DNA from 3 places in the Arthrobacter sp. NPDC057388 genome. Region 2 is predicted to be linked to each of the others. Evidence: predicted binding sites of a transcription regulator. Region 2 holds the regulator's gene; each other region holds the start of a gene.
What was found. The regulator LexA, encoded in region 2, represses DNA repair genes until DNA is damaged. The targets are predictions, from matches to a motif close to TCGAACANNTGTTCGA.
Positions count from the first base shown of each region.

Region 1: the regulator LexA is predicted to act here: its motif matches at 4,916-4,931, upstream of ACFUTU_RS02660 (LexA family protein).
Region 3: the regulator LexA is predicted to act here: its motif matches at 5,160-5,175, upstream of ACFUTU_RS17340 (Rv2578c family radical SAM protein).

Region 1 is NZ_JBHVBL010000003.1:156,899-166,949, reverse strand. Features, by position in the region: gene ACFUTU_RS02695 (aldehyde dehydrogenase (NADP(+))) at 1-680, shown strand, start outside; gene ACFUTU_RS02690 (2-keto-4-pentenoate hydratase) at 784-1,569, shown strand; gene ACFUTU_RS02685 (fumarylacetoacetate hydrolase family protein) at 1,680-2,534, shown strand; gene ACFUTU_RS02680 (hypothetical protein) at 2,709-2,945, shown strand; gene ACFUTU_RS02675 (MoaD/ThiS family protein) at 2,951-3,238, opposite strand; gene ACFUTU_RS02670 (WD40/YVTN/BNR-like repeat-containing protein) at 3,263-4,393, opposite strand; gene ACFUTU_RS02665 (hypothetical protein) at 4,465-4,767, opposite strand; gene ACFUTU_RS02660 (LexA family protein) at 4,945-5,376, shown strand; gene ACFUTU_RS02655 (Y-family DNA polymerase) at 5,369-6,652, shown strand; gene ACFUTU_RS02650 (hypothetical protein) at 6,671-6,871, opposite strand; gene ACFUTU_RS02645 (universal stress protein) at 7,061-7,567, shown strand; gene ACFUTU_RS02640 (metal-sensitive transcriptional regulator) at 7,898-8,254, shown strand; gene ACFUTU_RS02635 (heavy-metal-associated domain-containing protein) at 8,315-8,545, shown strand; gene ACFUTU_RS02630 (heavy metal translocating P-type ATPase) at 8,601-10,051, shown strand, end outside.
Region 2 is NZ_JBHVBL010000014.1:4,515-14,565, forward strand. Features, by position in the region: gene hisB (imidazoleglycerol-phosphate dehydratase HisB) at 1-326, opposite strand, end outside; gene ACFUTU_RS08955 (histidinol-phosphate transaminase) at 386-1,504, opposite strand; gene ACFUTU_RS08960 (LysM peptidoglycan-binding domain-containing protein) at 1,625-2,014, opposite strand; gene lexA (transcriptional repressor LexA) at 2,324-3,073, shown strand; gene ACFUTU_RS08970 (ATP-dependent DNA helicase) at 3,158-5,239, opposite strand; gene hflX (GTPase HflX) at 5,232-6,809, opposite strand; gene ACFUTU_RS08980 (class I SAM-dependent methyltransferase) at 7,202-7,816, shown strand; gene dapF (diaminopimelate epimerase) at 7,797-8,753, opposite strand; gene ACFUTU_RS08990 (DMT family transporter) at 8,750-9,721, opposite strand; gene miaA (tRNA (adenosine(37)-N6)-dimethylallyltransferase MiaA) at 9,784-10,051, opposite strand, start outside.
Region 3 is NZ_JBHVBL010000043.1:6,318-16,368, reverse strand. Features, by position in the region: gene pheT (phenylalanine--tRNA ligase subunit beta) at 1-2,512, opposite strand, end outside; gene pheS (phenylalanine--tRNA ligase subunit alpha) at 2,515-3,576, opposite strand; gene ACFUTU_RS17350 (hypothetical protein) at 3,867-4,427, shown strand; gene ACFUTU_RS17345 (SIMPL domain-containing protein) at 4,420-5,082, shown strand; gene ACFUTU_RS17340 (Rv2578c family radical SAM protein) at 5,185-6,339, shown strand; gene ACFUTU_RS17335 (MetQ/NlpA family ABC transporter substrate-binding protein) at 6,465-7,268, opposite strand; gene ACFUTU_RS17330 (methionine ABC transporter permease) at 7,330-8,031, opposite strand; gene ACFUTU_RS17325 (methionine ABC transporter ATP-binding protein) at 8,028-9,008, opposite strand; gene ACFUTU_RS17320 ((deoxy)nucleoside triphosphate pyrophosphohydrolase) at 9,155-9,613, opposite strand; gene ACFUTU_RS17315 (MFS transporter) at 9,744-10,051, shown strand, end outside.

The sequences.
Region 1 (10,051 bases), on a different contig from region 2:
GCACCTCCCCCGGACTGGTCTTCGTGCCCGAAGGCGACGCCGGCGACCGCTTCACCGCCGCCGTCACCGGGGCCGTCAGCGAACTGTCCGGCCAGACCATGCTCAGCGGCGGCATCGCCACCGCCTGGCAGCACGGCCACGACGCACTCGAAGCAGCCCCCGACGTCGAACTCCTCGGCCGGGGCACCAAGGGGCCGGGCGAAAACTCCCCCGCCCCGGCAGTCTTCACCGCCAACCTGGACGTCTTCATCAACAACCCCGTCCTGCACGAGGAAATCTTCGGTGCCGCGTCCCTCGTGGTCCGCTACAAGGGCATCGAGGACCTGATCGAGGCCACGGGCAAGCTGGAGGGACAGCTCACCGCGTCCCTGCACATCACCGAGGACGACTACGCCGCCGCCGCACCGCTCATCCCGACCCTGGAACGCAAGGTCGGCCGGATCATCGTCAACGGCTGGCCCACCGGCGTCGAGGTCGGCCACGCCGTGGTCCACGGCGGCCCCTACCCCGCCACCTCGGACGCCAAGACCACCTCGGTGGGATCGCTGGCGATCGACCGCTTCCTGCGCCCGGTTGCCTACCAGAACTTCCCCGACCAGCTCCGTCCTGCACCCCTCCAGGACGCCAACCCCTGGCAGGTCAACCGCCTCATCGACGGCAAGCCCGAACAGGCCAACTAACAGCACGCCCAGCAACAACCCCCAAACTTCCGGCCCCGGACAGGCTCCCGCAACAGATACCGTCCGGGGCCGGAGAACCACCACCGGCACACAAAGGACCATCATGACCACCATCGCGCTTGAAGAAATCGCGGGCACCCTCCGGGCCGCCCGGCTGCAGGGCCAGCCCATCGCAGCCCCCACCGAAACCTGGCCGTTCCTCGACGCCGATGCCGCATTCGAGGTGCAGAAGATCAACGTCAGCCACGCCGTCGAAAACGGCGACCGCCTGGTGGGCTACAAGCTAGGCAACATCGCCAAGGTCATGCAGGACGCCTTCGGCCTGGACCAGCCGGACTACGGTCACCTGCTGGCCAGCAGCTTCGCCTACGAGGGCACCACCCTGAAGCTGGACTCGTTCATCGAGCCCTTTGTGGAACTCGAGCCCGCTTTCGTCCTGAAGGGGCACCTCGGTGGACGGAACACCACCATCGCCGACGTCATCAATGCCATTGACTACGCCTTGCCTGCCATCGAAATCATCGACTCCCGGGTCAGGAACTGGGCGATCGGACTTCCGGACACCCTGGCAGACAACGGCTCCACCGGTGCGATCATCCTGGGCGGCACGCCGCGGCACCTCACCGACCTGAACCTCCGGGATACCCGCGGCGTCCTGCGCTTCAACGACCGGGAAGTCATCTCCGGCACCACCGGCAACATCCTCGGCAACCCAATCGCTGCCCTGGCCTGGCTCGTCAACCGCCTGGCGGATTACGGCGTCGAATTCGAACCGGGACAGGTCATCCTGCCCGGCAGCTGCCTGCAGGCCGTTCCCATGAGGGAAGCCGGCCGCTGGTCGGGCACGTTCGAGGGCTGGGGCACGATCGAGTTCGATGTAAGCCCGTAGCCAGACCCGGACCCCCGGGCCAGGAACCAAACCGGTGTGCCCGCTTCGTGTCCCTGAGGGACGATCCGGACCCACTGACCAAACCGAGCAATTTATCCAAAGGACACACGGTGCGCCTGGCCAACATCGCCAACCGGCTGACACTCGTCACGCCGAAGAACGAAGTCGTCGACATCCCGCAGGAGACAGGTGGCCGTTTCAGTCCTTCGATCCAGGCCTGTTATGAACGCTGGGATGAGCTGCTTGAGCTTGCCCCCACGCTCGAAACAACATCCGGAAGGCCCCTGGCCGGCGTCCCGCTCGAGGACTTCGGCAACCCGGCGCCGCGTCCCCGGCAGGTGTTTGCGGTCGGGCTCAACTATGCGGCCCACGCTGCCGAAGCCTCGCTTGCGGTCCCCGAGGACCTCACCGTTTTCACAAAGTTCTCCAGCTCCCTCGCCGGCCCGTACGGGACCGTCACGCTTCCGGCGGGGACCGTCGACTGGGAGGTCGAGCTCGTAGCGGTCATCGGCCGCGGCGGAGCGAACATCCCTGCGGACGAGGCGTGGAGCCACGTCGCGGGAATCACCATCGGGCAGGACCTGTCCGAACGGACCATGCAGTCAGCCGGACCCGCGCCGCAGTACAGCCTTGCCAAGTCCTTCCCCGGTTTCGGCCCGGCCGGCCCGCTGCTGGTCACGCCGGACGAGTTCGAGGACCCGGACAGCATCGAACTGGGCTGCGCCATCAACGGCGAACAGGTCCAGAAAGGCAACACCTCGGACATGGTCTTCCCGGTTCCCGAGATCATTGCCCGGCTCTCCAGGGTCACCCAGCTGTTCCCCGGAGACGTCATCTTCACCGGCACGCCTCCCGGAGTGGGAGTCGGCCGCGTGCCCCGGCGCTTCCTGGCCCCCGGCGATGAACTCGTCACCTACATGCGCGGCGTCGGCGAGATGCGGCACAGGATGCAGGCCCCCTCCTAGGCACCCGCAACGGACGCCGGTGCCCGCCTCGGGCCCATGATGGTGCGGGGAAACCGCTCCGGCGCCGGAAACTAACCGGGCGCTAACGGGCAGGAAATACGTGTGCAACATTGCCGCGCCACACTGGATGTGCCGGCAATTGCAGGCACCAGCTCCAGCTCAGGAGGCCACGCCATGTTGAAGGAAGCCAAACCCCATATCACCCGGGTCCGCGCCCTGGACCAGCTGCACCGCGGCGACGAGATCGAGGCCCGCCTGTCGGTGGGCCCAAGCTATGACGACGTCATCATCCGCCGCGGCAGCGTCCAGGAGACCGCCCCGGGCATCGGCGTCGTGTGGATCATGGATCACCATACGGGCATGCGCAAGGCCATCAATACCGACGAGTGCAGCGTTTGGCGCGTCGCCTGAGCCACTTAGCCGCCAGCCACGGACTGAATAATCAGCACCTCCTGGCCGGCCGAAACTTCCGTTTCCAGGCCGCTAAGACGCCGGACCTCCTCACCGTTCACGTAAATATTCACGTGGCGGCGGAGCGCGCCCGTTTCGTCCCGCAGCCGCCTGGCGAGCACCGGGTATCCCCCGGTCACGGAATCCAGCAACCGTCCCACCGTCACCGTCCCGTCGGCGGGTGTAGTCAGTATGGACTGCCCGCCGGCGAGCGGCTGGAGGACACTGGGAAGGACCACGCTGATCTCAGCCACAGCACATCCTCACGCGGAACATCGTCACGCCACAGCCCCTGCCTTTACCGGGGCACCCGCCACGACGGCAGCGCGGACGCACAGCACATCCGGCAGGTGGGACGCCACCTCCGCAAAGGTCTCACCTTCATCCGCGCTGGCGTAGACCGCGCCGCCGCGCGTGCCGAAGTACACCCCGGCGGGTTCAGCGGAATCCACGCTTGCCGCATCACGGAGCACGGCATTGAACTCTGATTGCGGCAGTCCGGAGTCCAGGCGCTTCCACGTCGCGCCGGCGTCGTCCGTTCTGTGCACGGCGAGCTTTCCGTCCGGGGGGATGCGTTCGCCGTCGGCCTTCAGCGGAACAACCCAGGCAGTGCCGGCCCGCCGGGGGTGCGTCAGCATGACGAACCCGAAATCAGCCGGAAGGCCTTCAGCGATCGATTCCCAGTTCTCGGCGTTGTCGTCAGTGCGGTACACGCCGTGGTGGTTCTGCGCGTAAAGGCGGCCTTCGACGGCGGCATCAGCCGCGATCTTATGCACGCACTGGCCGAATTCCGGGTTGGGATCGGGCATGAAGTAGGCGGAGATGCCTTTGTTCCGCGGCTCCCAGGACGTCCCGCCGTCGAGCGACCGGTACACGCCTCCGGTGCTCATGGCCACATGCACGTTGTCGCCGGAGGGGTTGACCACGATCGAGTGGGCGGCAGCGCCGCCGTAGCCGGCACCCCACTCGCTGCGGTGCGGATGGTCCCACAGGCCGCGGTTCAGCTCGAAGTGCTCGCCGCCGTCGGTCGATTTCCACACCGAAATAGGCTCGGCACCGGCCCAGACCACTCCGGGACGGGAGTCGGCGTCAGGGTAGATCTGCCAGATCCGTTCCACCGCGGCGTCGGTGCCCTCGGGGAACTTGATGGCACCCTGTTCGGGCTCGGTCCAGCTGGCGCCGAGGTCATCGGAATGAACAACGGTGGGGCCCCAATGCTCGGACCGCACCCCCACCATGATGCGGGTGCGCCCGTTCCGGGTATCGATGCCGATGCTCGGTACCTCGCTCATCAGGAAATGCGGACCGGACAGGGACCACTGCTTGCGGTCCTGGCTGGTGGCCAGCCACAGGCCTTTTTTGGTCCCGATTGCTAAGACGAAACTCTCAGGGGCAGTCATGCACCCCATGCAACCACTCCGCTGGAGGGGGTGCAATGGTTTTGGCTGCTCCGGGATGGGCCGGTCCGCTGCCGGCAGTACTAGGACCCGATGCCCGCTCCGTCTTTGGCGCTGCCGGATCTGGAGGTGCCGGACTTGGCCGTCCGGCGGTTCCGCAACCACCGGCGGAGCAGGTCGGCGGCCGCCAGGACGCCGGCAAGGGGAGTCAGGACGGCGGCGCCGTAGACGAAGAGCAGCCAGGTCAGCGTGGCGATCGGGGGCTGGCTCCGGCTCAGCAGCGACAGTCCGCCGAACAGCCCCGCGACCCAGAAGAGCACCACCAGCGACAGCACGGCCGCTGCCGGAAAGTACTCGTTGCGCACCACCCTTTTCAAGGTTTCCACCACTGATCCTCCTGCGCCTTGCTTCCCCATGAGTCCAGTATGCGACGCAGAGCCAGTGCACCGCGGACGGCACGGCGAACGTGTGATGAATACAACCGCCGCCAGGCGGGACCTGCAATCTGTCAGTCCCAGGGTCTACACTGGATCATCGAACATATATTCGAAAAAAGGTGTGTCGTGGGCGTGATAATCGGTCCCCGCGTGATAGAGGCGGGACTCTCCCTCCGGCTGGTGCTGGTCTCCCCCGTGGCGGTGGCCGCGGGATTCCCGTCCCCCGCCCAGGATTACTTTGACGGGCGCATAGACCTGAACGAGCACCTCATCAAGGACATCACCAGCACCTACATCGTCCGGGTGGCCGGCGACTCGATGGAACAGGCCGGCATCAGCGACGGTGACGAGCTCATCGTCAACCGGGCGCTCGAGCCGCGGGACGGCTCGGTGGTCGTCGCAGTGCTGGATGGGGAGCTCACCATCAAGCGCCTTAGGGTCACCGCGTCCGGCGTAATCCTCCAGGCGGCCAACCCCCGGTATCCGGACATACGGGTCCCCGCCCTGGCTGACCTCACCATTTGGGGCGTGGCCACAAGGTGCCTGCACCATGTCTGAGGGGCGGCAGCAGATAGCGCTGGTGGACGTGAACTGCTTCTACGCCAGCGCCGAGCGGGCCTTCGACCCCTCCCTCGAGGGCAGACCCCTGGTGGTGCTCTCCAACAACGACGGCTGCGCCGTGACCCGCAGCCCGGAGGCCAAAGCCCTGGGGATCAGCACCGGCGAACCATGGTTCAAGATCGCGCCCCGGGCCAAGGAATGGGGTCTGGTTGCCCGCTCCAGCAACTACGAACTGTACGGCGACATCAGCGCCCGGGTCATGGAACTGCTGGGACGCTATTCGGCCTGGCTCGAGGTGTACAGCATCGACGAGGCTTTCCTGGGCATCAAGGGCACCCCCGGACAGGTGCTGGCACTGGGCCGGACCATCAGGACCACCGTCCAGCGCAACGTCGGCGTGCCTGTGTGCGTTGGCATTGCCGGCACCAAGACGCTCGCCAAGCTGGCCAACCGCTGGGCAAAGAACAACCCGGCCCTGGGCGGGGTGTGCCGCTGGGAGTCGATGGATCCGGAGGCGCGCGCACTGCTCATGGCCCGGCTGCCGGTTTCGGAGGTCTGGGGTGTTGCCGGCCGGCTGGAAAAGCGGCTGAACGCCCTGGGGATATTCTCCATCCTGGAGCTCAGCCGGGCCGACCCCGTGATGGTGCGCGACCGTTTTTCGGTGGTGCTGATGCGCACCGTACTCGAGCTCCGCGGGACACCCTGCATGCCACTCGAGGAGGAACGCCTCGGCCGAGACCAGCTGATCTTTTCACGCTCGTTCTCCACTCCCCTGACGTCGCCGGCCCAGTTCCGCCAGGTGCTGAGCGTTTACGCCCAGCAGGCCAGTGCCCGCCTGGCCCGCCACCGGCTCCAGGCCAAGGTCCTTACTGCGTTCGCCGGCACATCCCATTACAACCCGAAGGACAGGTCGTTTCCATCCGTATGCATTCCGCTGCCCATGCCCACCTCTGACCCGGTACTGCTCACCAGGGCCGCGCACGCGCTGCTTCCCGTGATCCAGGACGGCGTCAAATACGCGCGGGCCGGCATCATGGTCACCGACCTGCGGCCTTCCGGCAACCAGCCGGCCCTGGATCCTTTCACCAATCCGCATGAGGACCGCGGCATCGGACCGCTGGTGGAGGAAATCAGCCGGAAGTACGGCAGAGGCAGCATCGGGCTCGGGTTCGCAGGTTTGAAGAGCGGCCTCGACTGGAGCATGAAGCGGGGAATGCGCTCCCCGCGCTACACGACGCACTGGGATGAGCTGCCAGTGGTGCGCGCGGCCTGAACCAGCGCACCCTGGTTCTCAGTCCACGAACTCGGACTGCGTCTCGATGAAGTCCCACTCCGCCTCGGTCAGTACCGCCTGGGGGGTGTCCGGGTGCGGACCTCCCGCCTGGGCAATCCCCTCCATCACAAACTGCGGAACATCACCGGCCCGCAGGTTCTCGCGAAGCCATTCCTTGCTTTTCAGGTCCAGATCAAGCCACCACATGTGAATCTGCATTGGACGCCGCCTTTCTACGTCTCCACGCTAGGCTCGCCGCGCCCGGGTTTCAAGGGAAAGCGCAGGCCTCTTCACCGCCCTCTCCACCGCCGTCACCGCATCCGCACCACCGGTTGCAAACGGTCCCTGAGCTGGGCGAAGGTGTGGCTGGCTCTGGTGTTTCCCGACGTCGCGGGCAGACAATTGACTATGGATGCAGAGCATTTCAGCGGCCCGCCTCCCCTTATCGTGGGCATGGTTCCCGGGCAGCATCCTGAGGTCCTTAGGACCGCCGTCAACCTCGCCCAAAAGCTGTCCGCCCCGCTGCTGTGTGCGTACGTGGACGAGGCAAGCTATCTCGTGGAGTGGGATCCGGCGCGCTCCGCACACCGCCTCTCGCTGCACCCTGACAGGGACGACGACGATATCCGTTCCGTAACTGCGGAGCTGAAGTCGGCCATCACGTCGGCCGTCCAGAACGGCGGAACGGCATGGACTTTGCGCACCCTGGCCGGTGACCCTGCCCGGGCCCTCGGCAGGCTCGCGTCCGAGGTCAATGCTCCGATGATCATCGTGGGCACGCCCGAACGCGGCTTCGGACACCGCCTGACGGAATTCCTGAACGGTTCGGTGGCTGCCTGGCTGACCCACCACCAGAGCCGGCCCGTGCTGGTAGTCCCGTTCCGGATGGCCGCGCACCAGGACACGGCGGAATAGCTGGCAGTCTGCCCTGCTCTGCCACTGGCTAAACCGGCATGTGAAAGTAAAGCGAAAGTAGTTATTCGAGCCGGTGGCCAACGTGGCTACCGGCAAGTAAGCTGAGTCAGGCAGCCGATCGTGAGGCCGCCCAAAAGACCGCTCCGGAGTGCGTATCCCCCAATAACGCGCTCCGGAGCTTTTTTGTTGCCCGAAACCGGCCCTGAGGGCACCCGCGTCCGCCGCACGCCCAGAGCGCCCGTTGCTTCCACTCCTGCACATTCCCTTTGCCGGGGCATGGCTATGTCCGGTCACCTTGACGCATACCCCCTAGGGGTATATCTTGGGGACATGGAGACTTCTGATGGAGGGACGCCGGCGGCGTCCAATGAAGAAGCGATTGCTGGATCCGCGCAGCACGGCTACACGGGGGACAAGGACGCGTACCTGCGCAGGCTCCGGCGGATCGAGGGCCAGGTCCGGGGAATTGCCCGGATGGTCGAGGAGGACAAGTACTGCATCGACATCCTGACCCAGGTCGCGGCCGTAACCAAGGCCCTGCACGCGGTCAGCCTGGGCCTCGTGGAAGAACACATCGGCCACTGCGTCGTCGGGGCGGCCGCCGAACCGGATCCGGACCTGCGGGCTGAAGCCATCGACGTTAAGGTCAAGGAAGCGGCGGGTGCCATCGGGCGCCTGCTCCGCTAACGGCACACCACCACCTACCCGGCTGGCCAACCCGGCCGGCGCACCAATGAGGAGCCAGCTATGAGCACCATCTCCACCAAAGTCCACGTCTCCGGCATGACCTGCGGGCACTGCGTATCAGCGGTCAGTGAAGAACTTGAGGCACTGTCCGGCGTCGAGGAAATCGACATCGACCTCAATGCGGGCGGCATCTCCACCGTCACCATTACCTCCACCGAGAAGCTTTCACCCGCGGAAATCGGCGAAGCGGTGGCTGAGGCCGGCTACCTGGTGGTGGCCAACGAGGCGTAGCCCCCCAGCACTGAACACGATCCATACCACCAGCACGACCAGACAAGGACCGGCCATGGGCACCGAACACCCTCCCGCAGGCACCGCCAGCCGGGTGATCGAACTCGACGTCGAGGGCATGACCTGCGCCTCGTGCGTAAACCGGGTGGAAAAGAAACTGGCCAAACTCGACGGCGTCCAGGCCACGGTTAATCTCCCTCTGGAGAGGGCCCAGGTGACAGTTCCCGAGGGCATCACGGACCAGCAGATCACGGACCAGGTAGCCTCCGCCGGCTACAAGGCCAGGATCAGGAAGCCTGTTTACGAAGACCACGAGACAGCGCCCGCCGCGACCCTTGAGGCCACCAGGCCCGCCGAACACGCGGCGGCGGAGCACGAAGACCACATGAGCCATGGCGGCAAAGCGTCCGAACTCAAGCCGCGGCTGCTGGTGGCGGCGGTCCTGGCCGTGCCGGTGTTCCTGATCTCGATGTTCCCTGCCTTCCAGTTCCCGAACTGGGGCTGGGTTGTGGGCGCCCTGGCGCTGCCGGTCGTGAGCTGGGCGGCGTGGCCGTTCCACCGGGCGGCCGCCGTCAACGCGCGCCACTTCGCCTCCACCATGGACACCCTGGTGTCGCTCGGCGTCATCGCCGCCTACCTGTTTTCCGCCTGGCAGCTCCTCGCCGAACCCCGCCTGACCGAGCACCCCGGCATGGAACAGATGGGCGGGGCGGGTTCCGGCGGCCTGTACTTCGAGGTGGCCAGCGTGGTCACCGCTTTCCTTCTGCTGGGCCGGTTCCTGGAAGCGAACGCCAAGTCGAAGGCCGGGGACGCGCTCCGGGCCCTTCTGGACCTGGGGGCGAAGGATGCCTCAATTCTGGAAAACGGCGCCGAGGTGAAAATCCCGGCCAGCCAGCTGGCTGTCGGGGACCTCATCATCGTCCGCCCCGGTGAGAAAATTGCCACGGACGGTGTTGTGGCTGACGGCATCTCGGCCGTGGATGCATCGCTGGTCACCGGCGAATCAATTCCGGTGGACGTTGGTCCGGGCACCCCTGTCACCGGCGCCACCATCAACACGTCCGGCCGGCTGCTGGTCCGGGCCACCCGCGTCGGGGCGGAAACCACCCTCGCCCAGATGGGCAGGCTCGTGACCCAGGCGCAGACCGGAAAGGCGCCGATTGCCCGGTTGGCCGACCGCATCAGCGCAGTTTTCGTGCCGGTGGTCCTGGTCATCGCCGTCCTCACGTTCGCCGGATGGCTGCTTGCTGCCGGAGCGGACATCACCGGGCCGGAGCTCCGCTCCGCTTTCACCGCGGCCGTGGCCGTGCTGGTTATCGCCTGCCCCTGCGCCCTGGGGCTGGCAACGCCCGTCGGCCTTCTGACCGGGACCGGGCGCGGCGCCCAGCTGGGCATCCTCATCAAGGGCCCGCAGGTCCTTGAAGACACCCGCACCGTGGACACCATCCTGCTGGACAAGACGGGGACCGTCACCAGCGGGCAACTGTCCGTCGACGCCGTCGCGGC
Region 2 (10,051 bases):
TCCAGGGGCACGGTGGCCTCGCCGAAGCGGCGGATGCCCGCCTTGTTGCCCAGGGCCGTGCGCAGCACCTCCCCGAACGTGATGGCAACGTCCTCGACGGTGTGGTGCACGTCGATGTGGATATCGCCCGTGGCCTTGACGGTCATGTCAATCAGTGAGTGCTTGCACAGCGCCGTCAGCATGTGGTCGTAGAACGGGACCGACGTGCTGATGTCCGACACTCCGGTGCCGTCGAGGTTGATCTCCACCTGCACGGAGGATTCGCTGGTGGTGCGCTCCATGCGTGCAGTCCGTGCCTCGGCAGCCTTGATTCCGGTGTCGCTCATGGTGATAGATGTCCTTTGACGAAGGATGGGGGCGGACCAGACCTGGTCCGTATTCAAGTTTAGGCCTGAAGCGCAGCTTGCCGGGCCAGGATGCTTTCCAGGCCCTGCAGGAACGCTGTGGTTTCGCTCTCAGTGCCTGCGGTGACCCGCAGGTGTCCGGCGATGCCGACGTCCCGGACGAGCACCCCGGCATCCAGCAGCTCCTGCCAGACCTGATGGGGGTTTTCCAGCCCGCCAAAGAAGACGTAGTTGGAGTCCGAGGCCGCGGGCTTCAGGCCCATCCGTGTCAGCTCCGCGACGATGCGGTCGCGCTGGCGCTTGATGTCCTGGACATCCGCCATGAGCGCTTCCCGGTGCTGCAGTGCTGCGAGGGCGGTTGCCTGCGTAACGGCCGACAGGTGGTAGGGCAGTCGCACCAGCCGGAGGGCGTCAGTCACCTCCGGCGCGGCGGCCATGTAGCCGAGGCGGGCGCCGGCAAGGGCGAATGCCTTGCTCATGGTCCGGGAGACGATCAGCCGCTCCCGGCCGGGCAGCAGCGTGAGGGCGCTGGGCGTGCCATCGTGCGCAAACTCATGGTAGGCCTCGTCCACCACCACGATCGCCTGGCTCTCCTCGCCTGCCTCGTACACGGCTTCCACCACATCCAGGCCCAGGCCAGTGCCGGTGGGGTTGTTCGGCGAGCACAGGAAGACGATGTTGGGCCGGAGCTCCCGCACCTGCTGCGCGGCGGACTCGGCGCTCAGCCCGTAGTCCTCGGCGCGCCTGCCGGCGATGTAGGCGGTGTCCGTACCGCTGGCAAGGAGCGGGTACATGGAGTACGTCGGGGGGAAACTCAGGAGCGAACGGCCGGGGCCGCCGAAGGCCTGGAGGATTTGCTGGAGTACCTCGTTGGAGCCGTTGGCTGCCCAGAGGTTCTCCGGGGCGAGCCCGTGGCCCAGGTATTCCGCCAGTGCTTCCCGGAGCTCGGTGAACTCGCGGTCCGGGTACCGGTTAAGCCCGGCGGCGGCCTCACTGACCGCCGCCGTGATGGCCGCCCGCACATCGGCGGGCACGCCATGCGTGTTCTCATTAACGTTGAGCAGGATCGGGACGTCCAGCTGCGGGGCGCCGTAAGGGCTCAGCCCCTTCAGGTTGGTCCGCAGGGGCAGTCGGTTCAGTCGCTCAAGCTGATCAGTCACCAGGACAGTTTAAGGAACCCGGAGGGCCCGCCGGAAACTGTGACGGCTCCGGCACCCGGGAACCGCACGCAGCGCCACGTTTTTTGGGGGCATGGCGCTGCCGGCCTGCCTTGGCTGCACTTACTTGTTGGGCACAAAAAGCTGCTGCCCCGGCATGACCTTCCCGGCCTGAAGATCATTGAGCTGGACGATGTCCGCAATCACATCGCGGGGATCGCGCTCCGGGTCCACTTTTCCGGCGATGGCCCAGAGTGATTCGCCGGGCTGCACCGTGACGGTAACAGTGGGCGTCACGGCGAGTCCGCCGGCATTGTCCGCCGCTTTGGCCGGCGAGTTCAGCAGCCCCGCCAGTGACAGGATGAGGGCGGCCAGCAGAATGAGCGGCAGGCCGATCAGCACAATCCGGCCGCGGCGGGTCAGGCGGAGGCGCGGCGGTTTGCCCGGGCGGGCCGCGGCAGCGCGGCCGGCAGCTGCGAACTGGACTGCTGTTGGAGCTGTTGAAGCTGACATGGCGTGAGTCCTCCTGGACCAAGTTGGTACTGCCTCGCGTTCGAACAAACAGTTCGAACACCGGGCCGGCAAGCCGCCCTCACTAGAACACATGTTCGAACTTTGCTTTTCCTAGTTTTAGCACCTATCAACGAATTAAGTCGAGACTCGCTAGAACAAATGTTTGAAAAAGCTGTATGGCTGGCCTACGTTGGAAATCACAGAACAACCACATCTGCAGTTGATCAGCAGGGTCTGACATTTTTCAGGCCGGAAGTTCCCGGCACCTGCAGCTACGCGGCCGGGAGGAACGGAAAGGCGTTGGCGAACATGGCAGCACAGGCCTCTGACGGCAAGGCTCCCCAGCGCAGCCCGCGGTCACAGCGGACCCCCAAGGGACTCACCGTCCGGCAGAAGAAGATCCTGGAAACCATCCAGCGTTCCGTGAACGAGAACGGCTATCCGCCGTCGATGCGGGAAATCGGCGACACCGTCGGCCTTGCCAGCCTGTCCAGCGTGACCCATCAGCTATCGCAGCTGGAAAAGCTGGGCTACCTGAGGCGTGATCCGAAGCGGCCGCGCGCCATGGAGGTTCTGATGCCGCTCACCCTGGATGCGGGTGCTGCGGCAAAGTCCGGCGGCCCGGACAGGGCGCCGGCCCTGAAGCCGGCAGGGGCAACCGTGTCCGAGCTGCCCAGCGCGATGGACACCGCCATGGTGCCGCTGGTCGGCCGGATTGCCGCCGGCGGTCCCATCCTCGCCGACCAGATGGTGGAGGACCTGATGCCGCTGCCCCGCCAGCTGGTGGGACACGGCGAGCTCTTCATGCTCAAGGTCGCCGGTGACTCCATGGTGGACGCCGCCATCTGCGACGGGGACTGGGTGGTGGTCCGCCGCCAAAGCGACGCCGTCAACGGTGACATCGTCGCGGCACTGCTCGACGACGAAGCCACGGTCAAGACGTTCCGGCAGCGGGACGGCCACACCTGGCTGCTCCCGCAGAACACGCAGTATGAGCCCATCCTCGGCGACCACGCCGTCGTCATGGGCAAGGTGGTCTCCGTACTCCGCTCGCTCTAACGCAACACAGGGGCTCCCCGCCCCGGAAAAAGTCTTCAGGGAACCGAGCAGGCCCCGGGCAGCACTAAGCAGCCCGGGGCTTCCTTACGCCTGTGCGCCGGCGAGCCGTTCCAGCGCCGCCACCGCGGTCTTCCGGTCGGTGGTCGGCCAGAACGGCGGCAGCGCAGCACGCAGGAACCCTCCATAGCGCTCCGTGGAAAGCCTGGAGTCCAGGACAGCCACCACGCCCTTGTCGTTCGTGGACCGGATGAGCCGTCCTGCGCCCTGGGCAAGCCTGATGGCCGCATGCGTGGCAGATACGGACATGAAACCGTTGCCGCCGGCCTGCGCGACCGCCCGTGACCGTGCGGTCATCAGCGGATCGTCCGGCCGCGGGAAGGGAATCCTGTCGATCACCACGAGGCGGCATGAGCCGCCCGGCACGTCCACGCCCTGCCACAGGGACATGGTGCCGAACAGGCAGGTGTCAGGCTCGTCCGCGAACTGCTTGACCAGGGCGGTCATGGTGGATTCGCCCTGGCACAGGATGCTGACGTCCAGCCGCATGCGCAGGGTGTCCGCCGCTTCCTCGGCGGCCCGCCGCGAGGAGAAGAGACAGAGCGCTCCCCCGCCGGAGGCACGGATCAGTGACTCGAGCTCGTCCATCGCCTCCGGGGACGTGCCGCGGCCGGGTTTGGGCAGGTGGCCCGCCACGTACAGGATCCCCTGCCGGGGATAGTCGAAGGGCGAACCCACGTCGACGCCGGTCCAGCTCGGCGCGCCGTCGCCCACCAGGCCCAGGCCCCCCGCGGCGGGTTCGAAAGCAGAGCCGATGGCGAGCGTGGCCGATGTCAGCACCACGGTATGCCCGGCAAAGAGGCCTTCCCGGAGCCGGCCTGCCACACTCAGCGGCGCGATGTTGATCAGCGCGGGGGCGGTCTCGTCGGGCGCCGAGTATCCCTGTTGGGGATCAAAGGTGCTGTTCCGGGAGAACCAGACCACCTCGCGGTTTTCCCTGGCGGCGATGAGCCGCTCGCACAGCTCCAAGATCACCAGCAGGCGGGACCGCGCAAGCTGCCGCCCGCCGTCGGCCGTTGTATTGCTGTCCCCCTTGGAGTCGGACAGGGCCGCCCGGCAGGCCTCTCGAAGCTGGTCCACACAGTCCAGCTGTTCGTCGGTCAGGCCGTTCGGCAGCAGGCCGCCGGGAACACCGGCGAGAGCCGCCTCGAGGTTGGCGGCCGCGGCGTTGAGCGCGTCCACGGTAATGCCGGTGTGCTTGCGGGCGCCGGAGGCTGCGGCATGGACCATGGCCACGGACAGCTGGCCGGAAACCGCGCCGGTCACCCGGTCCTGGAGTTCGTGGGCCTCGTCCACCACCACGACGTCGTATTCCGGCAGCACGGCCAGCCCTTCGAAGGCGCTGACGGCCAGCATGGCGTGGTTGGTCACCACGATGTCGGCTTCCGCGGCATTGTGGCGGGCGAGTTCGCTGAAGCACTCTTCGGCCAGCGGGCACTTCTGCGAGCCGAGGCATTCCATGGAGGTGACGGACACCTGCCGCCACGCGCGGTCCGTCACGCCCGGAAGAAGCTCATCCCGGTCACCGGTGGTGGTCTGCTCCGCCCATTCGCGGAGCCGGACCACCTCCTTGCCCAGCTGCGAGGAGGGGCCGCCCATCGCCGCGGCAAAGTGCGGCACGCTGGTATCCTCACCCAGCGAGAAGAGCTGGCCTTCCGAGGGTTCCTCGGTGGGAAAGCCGCCCTCCAGCTTGTGCCGGCAGACGTAGTTGGCGCGGCCCTTGACCAGCGCCACCTTGACCGGCCGCTCGAGTGCCGGCTTCAGGCTTTCCAGCAGCCGGGGAAGGTCCCGGCCCACGATCTGGGTCTGCAGGGCGAGGGTGGCGGTGGAAACCAGCGCCGGCTTGTCGCTCTCCAGCGAGTGGGCGATCAAGGGGATCAGGTACGCCAGTGACTTGCCGGTTCCCGTCCCGGCCTGCACCAGCAGGTGGTCGCCGGTTTCTATTGCGCGCGCCACGTGCCTGGCCATCTCGTGCTGGCCGCTGCGGCTTTGGCCGCCCATGCCGGCCACGGCACGGTCGAGCAGCTCCAAAACATGCTGCTCGCCGGCCGTGGCACCGTCCGTCACGGCAGAGCCGTCCAGGGCCCCGGCTGCCGCCTCGTCAGTCATTGGTGCTGAAGGATTCCAGTTCAGCCGCGAGGCCTTCCCGGACCATGACCACGGCGCGGGTTCCGCCCTCTTCGTGGTCAAGGCTCAGGATCTCTGCGTCGGAGTCATGGAGCTTACTGATGAGGTCACCGCGATGGTACGGGACGAGGAGCTGCATCTTGACGTTCGGCCTCGGGATGGACTCGCTGATCGCCTTGAGCAGCTCGGCGATGCCCTCCCCCGTCCGCGCCGATACAACCACGTGCCGCGGTTCGCGCTGCTTGAGCCGCTCCACCACAAAGGGGTCGGCGGCGTCGGCCTTGTTCAGGACGATGATTTCGGGCACCTTGCGGGCGTCCACCTCTGCGAACACCGAGCGCACCGCGGCGATCTGGCCTTCCGGATCCGGGTGGGACACGTCCACGACATGCAGGATCAGATCGGCATCCGCGACTTCCTCCAGGGTGGAGCGGAAGGCCTCCACCAGCTGGGTGGGCAGCGAACGGACGAAACCTACGGTGTCGGCCAGCGTGTAGCCCATGCCGTCTGCCGTCTCGGCCTTGCGGACCGTCGGGTCCAGGGTGGCGAACAGGGCGTTCTCCACCAGGACACCGGCGTCGGTGAGGCGGTTCAGCAGCGAGGACTTGCCGGCGTTGGTGTATCCGGCGATGGCCACGGACGGGACCTCATTACGACGGCGGTTGGCCCGTTTGGTCTCCCGCGCCGGCTTCATCGCGGCGATCTCGCGCCGCAGCTTGGCCATCCGGGTGCGGATCCGGCGGCGGTCCAGTTCGATCTTGGTTTCACCCGGACCGCGCGAGCCCATGCCGGCGCCTGCGCCGCCCACCTGGCCACCGGCCTGGCGGGACATGGATTCACCCCAGCCACGGAGGCGCGGGAGGAGGTATTCGAGCTGTGCCAGCTCCACCTGGGCCTTGCCTTCGCGGCTCTTGGCGTGCTGGGCGAAGATGTCGAGGATGAGCGCCGTGCGGTCGATGACCTTCACCTTGACGATGTCTTCCAGGCCGCGCCGCTGGGACGGAGCGAGTTCGGCGTCCACCACGACGGTGTCGGCGCCGGTGGACATCACGACATCCTTGAGCTCCAAGGCCTTGCCCGCCCCGAGGAAGGTGCCGGGGTCCGGCTTGGCGCGCCGCTGGACGAGCCCGTCGAGGACCTCGGATCCCGCTGTTTCCGCAAGCGCGGCAAGTTCGCGCAGTGAGTTTTCCGCGTCGGCCAGCGTGCCCTCGGTCCAAAGCCCCGCAAGGACAACGCGCTCCAGGCGCAGCTGCCGGTATTCGACTTCGGTGACGTCTTCAAGTTCCGTTGACAGCCCTGCCGTGCGCCGCAGAGCCCGGCGTTCCTCGAGATCCTGCTGGTCGCCGTCGAACGCGCTGTGCTCTTCGGAGAGCTGCGAGATGGCCTGCGCCTTGCCCAGGACACCCTTGCTGTCGGAGCGGCCGCCGTCGGCTGCCGCTGCGTTCCTGGCCGGGACGTCCTTGGCGAGGATCCGGTCGATGACAGCCTGGATCTCCTCGGGACTCATGTCCTGGGCGGCTGGCTCGGATCCGGAATTTTGCTGATTGGTCATGGTCTCCTTTGAAGGTTCTGCATCTTCAGAATAGTGCTGATTCGCGCCCTTGGCTGCGGTATTCGCGCTGGGCTGACGGCGAGGGGTCATGGAGGTGCTCCTGACGTGCCGGCAGCGGACGCGCTGACGGCAGGAAGTGGACTGATCGAGTGCTGTTTGGGCGGCGCCTTTTGAATGGCAAACTGCGGAAGGTGTTGCACCTGCATCGCAGTGGGAGGGCGCCACGGGCCGGGGGCTGGCGGCCATGCTGCTGGGAGCTGCAAGCCGCGGGCAAGAAGTGCCGGCTACTCAAAAATCAGAAACATGCGTTCAAGGATACCAGAACTCCCAGGCCGGTTTTCGCGTTCCGCCCGGTTTCCCATCAGGCGGGCAGCCCACTAATCTGGCCAGTTATGGAGTCTGCCCATTATTTCAGCGCCTCACCTGCGGGCCCGTTCACCCGCAAGCCCCTCACAGTGGAACTGGCCGGTGAAACGCGGAAGGTGCAGACCTCGTCCGGCATCTTCAGCCCGGACGGCATCGATAAAGGGACGGCAATTCTGCTCGCCGAGGTCCCGGCCCCGGCACCGCAGGGAAACCTGCTCGACATCGGCTGCGGGTGGGGACCGATCGCCCTGACCATGGCCCTCCGGGCACCGCACGCGCAGGTCTACGCAGTTGACGTCAACGAGCGCTGCATCACGCTCACGAATGAAAACGCCGCGCTGCTCGGGCTGGCCAACGTCACCGCCAGCAAGCCCGAGGACGTGGACCCGGAGGTCCGCTTCGACACCATCTGGTCCAATCCGCCGATCCGGATCGGCAAGGACGAACTGCACTCGCTCCTGCTGCTGTGGCTGCCGAGGCTGGCGCCGGGCGGTTCAGCGTGGCTGGTGGTCCAGAAGAACCTGGGCTCGGATTCGCTTCAGCGCTGGCTGGCGGAGGTGCTGGATGAGTCCTTCACGGTGACGCGCGAAAGCACGTCGAAGTCGTTCAGGATCCTGCGGGTCAGGAAAGCGTCCCGGTAGCAACGATCGTTGCCGGGCCGCTCAGTTCAACGTGCTCGCGGCCGCCGGCGACGGTGAAGAACTTCACGCCGACGACGCCGCCCGGCACCTTCACCTGCCAGGCGTCCGGGGCACCCTGCCCCGCCCAGTGCCGGATGGCCACCGCTGCCGCACAGGCTCCGGTACCGCAGGACTGGGTTTCGCCGACGCCGCGTTCGTGGACGCGCATGGTCACGGTGCCCACGCCGTCGTGCACCAGCGGCTCGGCCGGCACGACGAACTCGACGTTGGTGCCGTTGGCCGGAGTCGGGTCGACGTGCGGGGCGGTGAACAGCCGGGTGTCCTGCAGTTCGGACAGCTCGGCGAGGGCGACCACGGTGTGGGGGTTGCCCATGCTGACGGAAAGTGCCGGCCGCGGCACCTCGAGGCCGTCGGCGCTGACAAGCGAGTCCATGGCACGGGCGGCTGCCTCATCCGGGAAGATGAACTCCCAGGGGCCCATGTCGACGGCGTAGCCGTCACCCGTGCGGACGATGGTCTTGACCCCGCCGCGGGTGCCGATGGTCAGCGAGCCGCCGGCAGGCAGTTCCGCCAGCCCTTCGGCCAGCAGGAAGTGGACGAATACGCGCACACCGTTGCCGCACATCTCGGACAGGGAACCGTCCCCGTTCCGGTAGTCCATGAACCATTCGGCGTCGGGATTGTCGGCCAGCAGCTGGCGCCCCTCGTCAAGGAGGCGGGACGGAACGGCCCGGATGAGGCCGTCGCCGCCGATGCCGCGGTGGCGGTCGCAGAGCTGGGCGACCTGCTCGGCGGAGATGGCGTGCACGCCCTCCGGGTCGGCAACCAGGACGAAATCGTTGCCGGTGCCATGGCCCTTGGAGAACCGCAGACCGCTCAGCGTTGAGCCCCCGGCGGGGGCTGCGGACCGGGCTGTTTCTGCAAGGGTTTCGTTCATGCCTCAAGGTTACCCGGCTGCCGGCGGCGCCAGGAAAACGGCATGGATCTGCCGCGCTGGCTCCGGGCGCTGGTGAGGAGGATGCCGGCGATGACCACCGCGCCGCCGGCAATCTGGGCGATGGAGTAGGGATGACCGGCCAGGATGGTGAACAAGGCGGTAAAGACCGTGATGAGGTTGAGGAACACTCCTGCGGTGCCGGCCGGGATGACGGTCAGCGCGCGGTTCCAGAGCAGGTACGACAGCACCGACGGAAAGAGCGCGATGAAGACCAGCGAGGCGACGGCGTCCGGCGGGGACGGCAGGGACGGACCGCCGCCGGCGAGGCTAAGTGGCGTGAGGACAACAACGGTGATGGCAGCCTGGACGGCCGTGGCGGTGATCGGCGGGAGCGGCGGGGCCAGGCGGCCGGTGATCGTATAGGCGGACCACGCTGCGATGGCACCGATCATGAACAGCTCACCGGTGCCGAATCCGGCCTGCAGCAGCTTGCCCGCGTCACCGTTGCTGAGGACCAGGAGCACCCCGGCCAGCGCGATCAGGACCCCGCCAACCGCCCTGCGGGTCAGCCGTTCCCGAAGAAAGGCGGCGGCTGCCAGGGTGATGAGTGCCGGGTTGAACGCGTTGATCAGGGACGCGCTGAAGGCATCAGTGTGTTCCAGTGCCGTGTACAGCAGCAGGTTGTAGCCCAACAGCCCGAACATGCTCAGCGCAAGAAGCCATGGCCAGGCAGCCAGCACCTGCCGCCATTGGGGGCGCTCCGCTATCTGGGCGATGGCCAGCAGCGGAAGCAGGGCGAGCGACCACCGCAGCAGGACGAGGCTGAGGGGGTCGATGCTCTCGACTGCGCCCGCCCCCACAATGTAGTTGCCGGCCCAGAAAAGTGTTGCCCCCAGCAGCGAGGCGACTGCAACGGTCAGGGCCCGCCTCCGGGCGCGCTTGGTTGTGGTGGCAGCAGCGAGGGTCATCGGGGCCCTTTCTTCCGGGCGCTTGCCTCAGTAGGTTGGTGCGGTTCGTATGTTGGTGCGGTTCAGCGGCAGAGGGCTGCTGCCTTGGCCGGCAGCTCCGGGTCCTGCCAGTCCAGCCAGCTGATGCGGGGGTCGGCCCGGAACCAGGTCAGTTGCCGGCGGGCAAACTGCCTGGTGGCCACAATGGTTTCTTCGGCTGCCTGCGCAAGGTCCGCCACGCCGTCGAGCACTTTGAGGAACTGGGCGTACCCCAGTGCGCGGGGGGCGGTCTTGCCCCGGCGGAGGCCCTGGGCGTCCAGCCGCTGGACCTCATCCAGCAGGCCGCGCTCC
Region 3 (10,051 bases), on a different contig from region 2:
CGGCGGCGACGGCGTGCTCACGCGCTTCGGACGCCTCGTCCGCCGTCAGTGTCCGGTCGGTGGCGCGGAACCGCAGGCCGAAGGCCAGGGACTTCTTGCCGTCCTCGATTCCCTTGCCCGCGTAGACGTCGAACAGGGCAACGTCTTCCAGCAGCTCGCCGGCGCCTTCACGCAGCACGGCCAGCACGTCGTCCGCGGGGACGTCCTGCGGCACCACGAGGGCCACGTCCTGGGTGGCCACGGGGAAGGTGGAGATGTGGCGGGCCACCACGACGTCGGCAGCCGCCTCGAACAGGGCATCGGCGTTCAGCTCCAGCGCGACGGACCGCGCCGGGACATCGTGCGCGGCCAGGAGCTTGGGGTGCAGTTCACCTGCGTAGCCCACGACCTCGCCGGAGCGCAGCGAAAGCTGGGCGGCGCGGCCCGGGTGGAACGCCTGGTGCCGGCCCTGGGTGACCACGAGCTCCACGCCCAGGACGTCACCTGCGAGGCGTGCGATGTCCAGGGCATCGGCCCAGTCCCACAGCCTCGGCGCATGGCCTGCGGCAGCGGGCGAATCATGGCCGGTCAGGACGGCGGCTATATGCAGCGGCTGGTCCGGAACGCCGTCGTACAGCGCATCGAGCACCTCATCGGATGGCTTGACGCCCAACGGCGGAATGGAGGGCGTGCCCAGCGTTTCACCGGGGAGGAACACCAGGCCGGCCTCGAAGACGGCGAGGTCGCGGAAGCCGCGGGAGTGGTTGCGCTTGGCCACCTCAAGCAGGCCCGGCAGTACCGACGTCCGCAGGTAGCCGTGTTCCTCGCTGATCGGGTTGGCCAGCTTTACCGCAGTCCGGGGCGCACCCTCCTCGGCCACGCCGAAGGTGTCGTTGGCTGCCTTCGAGACGAAGGGGTATGCCAGCACCTCGGTCAGGCCGGCGTCGGCCAGCGCCTGGACCAGGCGCCGGCGCTGCTGCTGCACACGGGTCAGGCCGCGGCCGGGAGGCGCCACCGGCAGGGTGGCCGGGATCTGGTCGTAGCCCACCAGTCGGGCTACTTCCTCGGAGAGGTCTTCCTTGGTTTCCAGGTCGTTCCGCCAGCTCGGCGCCGTGACGGTCCAGCCGGCGTCGGTCTTTTCAAGAACGGCGCCCAGGTCCTCGAGGGAGGTGACGATCTGCTCTTCGGTGAAGTCGATGCCAATCCGGGCGGCTGGGAACTCCGCGGGCAGTGCGATGGTCACGGCATCCGGCGCGGTACCGACGTCCGTACCGGCCTCATCGGCGGTGCCGCCGGCCAGCTCCACGAGAAGATCGACGGCGCGCTGGGCCGCGATGTTCGCGACCTGCCAGTCCACACCGCGCTCGAAGCGCTTGGACGCTTCGGACGGCAGCTTGTGGCGCCGGCGGGAACGGGCGATGGAGACTTCCTCGAAGTGGGCCGCCTCGATCAGCACCGTGGTGGTGGTGCCGGAAACCTCGGTGGAAGCACCGCCCATGACACCGGCGACGCCGATGGGGCCGGAGGCGTCGGTGATCAGCAGATCCTCGGCGTCCAGCGAGCGCTCCTTGCCGTCGAGGGTGGTCAGCTTCTCCCCCGCCACGGCGCGGCGCACCACGATGTCTCCGGACAGCTTGTCCTGGTCGTAGAAGTGCAGGGGCTGGCCGAGTTCGAGCATCACGTAGTTCGAGATGTCCACCGGCAGCGAGATGGACCGGATTCCGGCCAGGCGAAGCCGCGCGGACATCCACGGCGGAGTGGGCCTGCCGGCGTCCACACCCCGGACGGTGCGTGCCACGAAGCGGTCGCAGCCGGGCTTGCCGTAGATGGGTGCGTCGTCGTTGATCTTGACGCCGTAGCCGCCGGAGAGGGCGGCCGGAGCGTTGACCTTGGATGCGGGATCCGTGAACACTGTGCCGGTGGCGTGGGCGTATTCGCGGGCCACACCGCGGATGGAGAAGGCGTAGCCCCGGTCAGGGGTCACGTTGATTTCGGCGGCCTGGTCGTACAGCCCCAGGAGTTCCATGGCGTCGGTCCCGACCTCGGGGTCCAGCCCGATCCGGGAAAGCACCAGGATGCCGTCATGGTCTTCGCCGATGCCCAGTTCGCGGACCGAGGCGATCATGCCGGCGGACATGTGGCCGTACGTCTTCCGTGCGGAAATGTGGAAGTCGCCGGGCAGGACGGCGCCCGGCAGGGTGACAACCACCTTGTCGCCCTCGACGAAGTTGTGCGCACCGCAGACGATGCCCTGCACGCCGGAAGGGTCGATGCCCTTGCCGGTAAGAGTTTGCTCCTGCCCCTCGGGGACAACGCGGACCTGGCACCAGTTGATGGTCTTGCCGTTGGACTGCGGCTCCTTGACCAGGCTCAGGACCTGGCCCACCACGACGGGTCCGCGCAGGGCGTCCGTGGGGCGGTGGACCGCTTCCTCTTCGAAGCCGACCTTGACCAGGTCAGCCATCACGTCTTCGGCCGTGGCTCCGGCCGGTACCTGCGCGAACTCACGCAGCCAGGAAAGTGGGATACGCACTGTTAGATCTCCATCCCGAAGTGCTCGCTGAAACGTACATCGCCCTCGATCATGTCGCGCATGTCGCCGACCTCGTTGCGGAACATGAGCGTGCGCTCGATGCCCATGCCAAAGGCGAAGCCTGAATAAACGTCCGGGTCGATGCCGGCGGCACGCAGGACGTTGGGGTTGACCATGCCGCAGCCGCCCCATTCGATCCAGCGCGGGCCGCCCTTGGCGCCGGGGTGGAAGATGTCCAGCTCGGCGGACGGCTCGGTGAACGGGAAGTAGTTGGGGCGCAGCCGGATCTGGGCCTCGTCGCCGAACATCTGGCGGGCAAAGTGCTCCAGGGTTCCGCGGAGGTCGGCCATGCTGAGCTTCTTGTCGATGGCCAGGCCCTCGAACTGGTGGAAGACCGGCGTGTGGGTGGCATCGAGTTCATCGGTGCGGAACACCTTGCCGGGGCACAGCACATAGATGGGCAGCTCCCGCTCGAGCATGGAGCGGACCTGCACCGGCGAGGTGTGCGTGCGCATCAGCAGGTGGGCTTCGGGCGGCTCCACGAAGAAGGTGTCTTGCATTTCGCGGGCCGGGTGGTCCGGCTTGAAGTTCAGGGCATCGAAGTTGAACCATTCCGATTCCACTTCGGGCCCTTCGGCGATTTCCCAGCCCATGCCCACGAAGATGTCCGCCACGCGGTCCTGGAGCGTGGACAGCGGGTGCCGGGCACCGGCCCGACGGCGGCGCGGGGCCGCCGTGACGTCGACGGTCTCCTCGACCAGGATGCGGGCATCGTTCTCCGCTTCCAGTTCGGCGGTGCGGTCCGCGAGCGCCTTGTTAACACGCCCGCGCGATGAACCCATCAGCTTGCCGGCAGCGGCCTTCTGGTCCTTGGGCAGGCGTCCGATCTCGCGGTTCGCCAGGCTGAGCGGCGATTTCTCCCCGGTGTGGGCCAGGCGCACTGCCTTGAGTTCATCGAGCGTGGAGGCGCCGGCGATGGCGGCGACGGCCTGGTCCACGGCGGCGTTGATGGCGGTTTCATCCAGAGGGTTCGGGACGTCGGCGCCCGGCAAAGTTTCAGTCATCTACTGTTCTTAGCTACGAGTCGGGTGGTGCCAGCGGCCGGTGCAGCCGCGCCGGTTTCCCCGGCAGCGCGTCCATCGCTGGCACGTCATGTGCAATGAAGTCATCCAAGGACGTCATCGAAAAGACGCCATCCCAAGACAGGGCAGGCTCGCCGGCGGGTGGCCGGCAGGCACTGTTCCCAGTCTAATTGACGGCGCCGGGCTAATTGACAGCGGCCAATTACGTGACGGCATCCCGGTTTCCTTTTCCATACCTGTATCGCGGGAACGGCCGCGGCTAGCATGGGCCCATGATGCAAGGCCGCACCGCACCGCTGACCCAGGGGCAGCGCCTCAGGCAGCTCGCCAACGTCCTGAACGCCTCCACACCGCTGGGGCTGGCACTTGCCCGGCTGGCCGGCACCCGGATTTTCCACGGTCCGCGCGGCCTCATAGTTGCCACCGGTTACCGCTGGCGGCTGCCGCTGGCGGGCGCCTTCACGGTAGGCAACGTGGTCATTTTCCGTTCGGATGCCGACGCCGCCCTGACCGGCCGCGTGCTCCTGGGCCATGAAGAACGCCACAGCACCCAGTACGCATGGTGCCAGGGACTGCCCTTCCTCCTGTTCTACTTCGCGGCCGCAGCATGGTCGGCACTGCGGTACGGCGATCCGGCGTCGGGAAATCCCTTCGAACGGCATGCCGGGCTGGAGGCCGGCGGCTATGTGGACCGGAGGCACGCAATGGTCCCAGGGCGCGGAATGGTCCGGACGCGCATGCACCACGGGCGCACGGGGATCCGGGGGCGCACGGGGATCCCGTGGCAAAGGGTAATCCGCAGCCAACGGAACAGGAGGCGCGGGCGTGGCTGAAGCCGCGGACCAGGCAGCGGTCCGGAGTGTCACCGTCACGGGGTCCGGGACCGTTGAGGCCGCCCCGGACCTGCTGACGCTCTCCATCGGCGTGGAGTGCCGGCGCGACACCGCAGGTGATGCCTATGCCGCTGCCGGAGAGGCGGCCGCGGCAGTAACGGGCACCTTGCGAAGCCAGGGTGTTGGGAGCCGGGACATCAGGACGTCGGGACTCAACGTCCGCGCCGACGCCGTTTGGCAGGAGGGCCGGGGACAGCAAATCACCGGCTATGTGGCATCCAGCACGCTCAATGTGCAGCTCCGGGAGCTGGCTGCCGCGTCGGAGACCATCGCGGCGGCCGTGGAGGCGGGCAGCAACGACGTCCGCCTGGACGGCGTGCAACTCGGCTTCGCAGACACCGCGGCCGTCCTGGCGCTGGCCCGGGAAGCAGCCTGGTCAGACGCCCGGACCGCGGCAGCACAGTTCGCCGGGCTGGCCGGCGCCGAACTGGGTGCAGTGGTCTCCGTGCACCAGCATCCCCTGCCGCCGGCACCCGTCCCGCTGGGGGGAATGCAGCGGGTCTTCGCCGCAGACTCCGTCGCCGTGGAGGCCGGGGACCTGAGCGTCAGCGCCAGCGTGACTGTTGAATGGGAGCTGCGCTCCGGCGCCAGCTGACCCTGCTGCCCACGGGCATCGGCTGGTGGCTGCCGCCCCAGGAAGGGGAAACGCCGACGACGGGCCTTGACTTAAGTTCGAACATACCTTCGAATTAAGGGCATGAGATGGGACGCGCAGGCACTCAAGCCGGCACAGCCGGAAATGCCCGGGACTGCACCGCTGCTGCCCCTGGCCGGACTGGTGCGCTCCGTGTCCACACCGGAGTTCGCCGGCGTCACCTTTCATGAGGTCACCGCCAAATCGGTGCTCAACAGGGTGCCCGCCGGCTCCCGGATGCCGTTCGAGTGGACGGTGAACCCCTACCGGGGATGCAGCCATGCGTGCGTTTATTGCTTCGCGCGCAAGACGCACACTTACCTGGACTTCGATGCCGGCCTGGATTTTGACAGCCAGGTGGTGGTGAAGATCAACGCGGCGGAGGTGCTGCGCAAGGAGCTGGGCAAGCCCTCCTGGCAGCGGCAGCATGTGGCACTGGGCACCAACACTGACCCGTACCAGCGTGCCGAGGGCCGGTACCGGCTGATGCCGGGCATCATCGGCGCGCTCGCCGATTCCGGTACCCCGCTGTCCATCCTGACCAAGGGAACCTTGCTGGCGCGCGACATTCCGCTCCTCAAGCATGCCGCGGCCCAGGTCCCGGTGGGCATCGGGATCTCGCTTGCCATGACCGACGAACAACTCTCCGAAGCCATCGAACCCGGCACCCCCGGCCCGCGGGCCCGGCTCAAGCTGATATCCAGGCTTCGGGAAGCCGGACTGCCCTGCGGTGTGATGGCCATGCCCATCCTGCCGTGGCTCTCGGACAGCGACGAAGCCCTCGACTCCCTGTTCGCCTCGCTGGCGGCCGCCGGGGCCACAGGCGTCACCGCCGGGGCACTGTATCTCAAGCCCGGCACGCGGGAATGGTTCATGCAATGGATCGCGGCCCGGCATCCGGAACTCGTGGGCCGTTACCGCCGGCTGTATGGCACGGGGTCGTACGCGTCCAAGGAATACCGCACTTGGCTGGCCGGCAGGGTCCGGTTCTTCAAGGCACGGCACGGCCTCGCCGGTTCACACGGGTTCAGCCACCGCGAACTCGACGTCCACGCTGACAGCCCCCGGCCCGACGATCCCCGGGGTGAGGAGGCCGCCTACCCGGTGGGAAGCCTCCCCCAGCACCGCGTGCCGCAGGAGGCGGGCCAGCACAGGGCAGGCGAGCACCGGGCAGGCCAGCACGGCGGAACGCGGACGTCACAGCCCACGCTGTTCTGAAGCTGTCGGTTCCCCCTCCAAGAAGCACCCGGTAAACAGCGGAGGGCAGGACGGTGACCGTCCTGCCCTCCGCGGGATGGTATCCCGGCAGCGACTGGCTGCGGCGGCATCCCGGCCGGCCAACCTTAGCTGGCCGGAATCACCAGGCCCTTGAACTCCGCCTGGATGAAGTCCTTCATCTCCTGCGACGTCAGGATCTTGTAGAGCTTCTGGACGCGGGCGTCGTCCTTCTTGTCGGCGTTGACGGCCAGGACGTTGTAGTACGCGCTGTCCTTGCCCTCGACCAGGATCTGCTTGTCGGTGCTCAGACCTGCCGGAAGGGCGAACGCCAGGGTGACAATGGCAGCGTCCTTGTCGTTGAGTGCCTGCGGGAGGCTGGCGTTCTCGATCTCGGTGAACTTCAGGTTCTTGGGGTTCGCGGTCACGTCCTTAAGCGTGATCGGGTTCTCCTTCACCTCGATGAGTCCCTTGGATGCGAGCAGCTTGAGGGCCCGGGCCTCGTTGGTGGGGTCATTGGGAATGGCCACGGAAGCGCCCTCGGGCAGGGCGTCCAGGCTCTTGACCTCATTCGAGTACAGCGCCATCGGAGGCAGGTAGACCTTGCCCACGCTGACCAGGTTCTTGCCCGACGCCTTGTTATAGGTCTCCATGAACGTGGTGTTCTGGAAGAGGTTGGCGTCGATGTCGCCGTCGCTTACCGCAGGGTTCGGCGTGTTGTAGTCGCTGAACTCCTTGTATTCGACGGTGAGGCCTTCCTTGGGCGCGAGCTCCCGCTGGACATGCTTGAGCATGTCACCGGCGGGCACCGCGAGGGCGCCGACTTTGATGGTCTCCGCGGCGCTGGAGGAGCTTGGGCTGCCACACGCGGACAGGGCGAGGACAGCCACGGCTCCCGCCGCTGCCGCCTTCAGGATGCTGGAACGGATCATGCTTGACTCTTTCGAAGATGGAGCGGATGGGGATGAAAATCGCGCGGGACGGGACCCGCGGTCAGCGGTGGGACAGCCTGCGGGCGGCGAAGTTGCCCAGCGACTGGAACACCTGGACCAGGAGGATCAGGAGGATGACGACGGCGAACATGTACTCGGGGCTGTAGCGCTGGTAGCCATAGCGGAAGGCCACATCGCCCAGCCCGCCGCCGCCTACCGCGCCCACCATGGCCGAGTATCCGATCAGGCCCACGACTGTGGTGGACAGCCCGAGCGCCAGCGCGGGGACGGCTTCGGCCACGAGGACCTTGGTCAGGATGGTCCAGCGGGTGGCCCCGAGGGACTGGGCAGCCTCAACCAGGCCCTGCGGCACTTCACGGATGCCGATTTCAACGAGCCTGGCGAAGAACGGAATGCCGGCGATCGCCAGCGGCACAATCGCCGCCGTGGGACCGATGAAGGAACCCACAAGCAGGCGGGTGAAGGGAATGAGGAGGATCATCAGGATGATGAAGGGGATGGACCGTCCGATGTTCACAACAACGTCGAGCACCCGGTTCACGGCGACGCCCAGGGCGCGGCTGCCGAAGGGCCTGGCCAGCAGGCCGTCAGCCTCCGTGGTGACCAGCAGCACGCCGGCCGCCAGCCCGAAGAGGACCGTGAGCAGCAGGCTCACGCCGACAGTGTAAAAGGTCTCGCCGGCACCCTTGAGGATGGTGTCCAGCAGGTCCGTCCAAAAGTAGGGATCATTGCGGTCGATCACTTGATTACCTCCACGTAGAGTCCTTGCGAACGCAGATCGGCGACAGCGCCGGACACGGTCTTTTCATCTCCCGGGAGTTCCAGCCGGGTCCGTCCGGTCTGGCGGCCGTGGATGGTCTCGACGGCGGCACCGAGGATCCCGACGTCGATGCCATGTTCGCGTGCCAGCTGGGCTATGACGGGCCGGTCCGTGGTGACTCCGGTGAAGGTGACCTCAACCACCGTATTGGACGTGAGCGGGATATCGCCCAGGGGGAAGAGCGCCTGGCCAAGCAGGGACTTCTCCGTGGTCAGCAGGGTCTCGACTGATCCCTGTTCCAGGATCCTGCCATGACTCATCACCGCGGCGGAATCGCAGATGCGCTTGACCACGTCCATCTCGTGAGTGATCAATAGGACGGTGAGGCCCAGGTCCTTGCTCAGCTGCCGGATCAGGTCCAGGATCTGGCGGGTGGTGTCCGGGTCCAGGGCGGAGGTGGCTTCGTCGCTAAGCAGCACCGACGGGTTGGATGCCAGCGCACGGGCGATGCCCACACGCTGCTTCTGGCCGCCCGAGAGTTGGGCCGGGTAGGCGTCAGCTTTGCCGTGGAGGCCCACGAGTTCAAGGATTTCCAGGGCCCGCGTTCGCCGCTCTGCCCGGCCGACACCGGTGATCTCAAGTGAAAGTTCCACGTTGGCCCGGACGGTGCGCCCGCTGAGCAGGTTGAAGTGCTGGAAGATCATGCCGATGTCATGGCGGGCGTGCCTGAGCTCCTTGCCCGCAAGCTTTGTCATGTCCCGGCCGCCGACGTGGACGGTTCCGGAATCCGGCTGCTCCAGGGCGTTGATGGTGCGGATCAGGGTACTCTTGCCCGCCCCGCTCTGGCCCACGACACCGAAGATTTCACCCTGCTTCACGGACAGTGTCACGTCATCGAGGGCACGGACCTGTGCGGTCCCGGAGCCGTAGCTCTTGGTGACGCGGCTCACGGATATCATGCGGTTCCTTCAGGGGGCTGGGCGGATCTCCCGGAAGGGTCCAAGGAGTGAGACACACCAGAGGTGTCCGGCATGTAATTCTGCCCAGCAGTCCTTAAGGCAACAAATTCGAACAAACAGCTTGAAGAACCCGGTGATGGGTGGTGTTAATTTCCGCGGAGGGAGCCCGCGCTGCTCGCGGTGGCGACGCTGGCCAGCAGCGCCCGGACAATCGGCAGGTCTGCCGGGATCCATGGCAGCCTGAGAGCTTCGTCACCATCGAGGATGCTGACCCACCGCAGTTCATCATGGTCTTCGAGCGGCCGCGGGTCGCCGTCGGCGACTTCTGCGAACCACACCCGCATCACAGCGCGGTCATTCAGGGGCCAGCCTGCCGGACCCGGCGCGTCCAGTTCCGCCCCAAGAACGACGTCGATGCCGAGTTCCTCACGGAGCTCCCGGTGCAGTGCCCCCTCGGGAGATTCCCCCGCTTCCACTTTGCCGCCAGGGAATTCCCACATGCCGGCGAACTGCGGAGGCGCAGTCCGGCGTGCCGCCAGGAGCCGGGTGGGAGCGGACAGCGAGTCGAGCACGGCCCCGCCAACGACGTTGATCAGTTCAGTCACCGGTCCAGTCTATGAGGGATGCAGGCCACCGCAGGGCGGGAATGGATCTGCGGGCAACGGGCTTGTTAAAATCGTACTTATCAGTGGCAACGAGGCCGAGACTCAGTAATCCCTTTCGAAAAGCAGGCACATGACTTCCACTGTCCAAGCTCCCCGCACGCCCAAAACCGCCACCCGCGTTGGCCCGGCCATACTGGCCCTGGCGATGGGCGGCTTCGGGATCGGTGTCACCGAATTCGCCATGATGGGCCTGCTCAAGGAGGTCGAAGTGGGGCTGCGGATCAGCACCCCCGAGGCCGGCCACCTCATCTCGGCCTACGCCCTGGGCGTCGTCGTCGGAGCTCCCGTGCTGGCCGCCGTCGGCGCGAAGCTGCCGCGGAAGTTCCTCGCCCTGGGACTGATGCTCTTCTTTAGCGTTGCCAACCTGTCCTCGTTTAT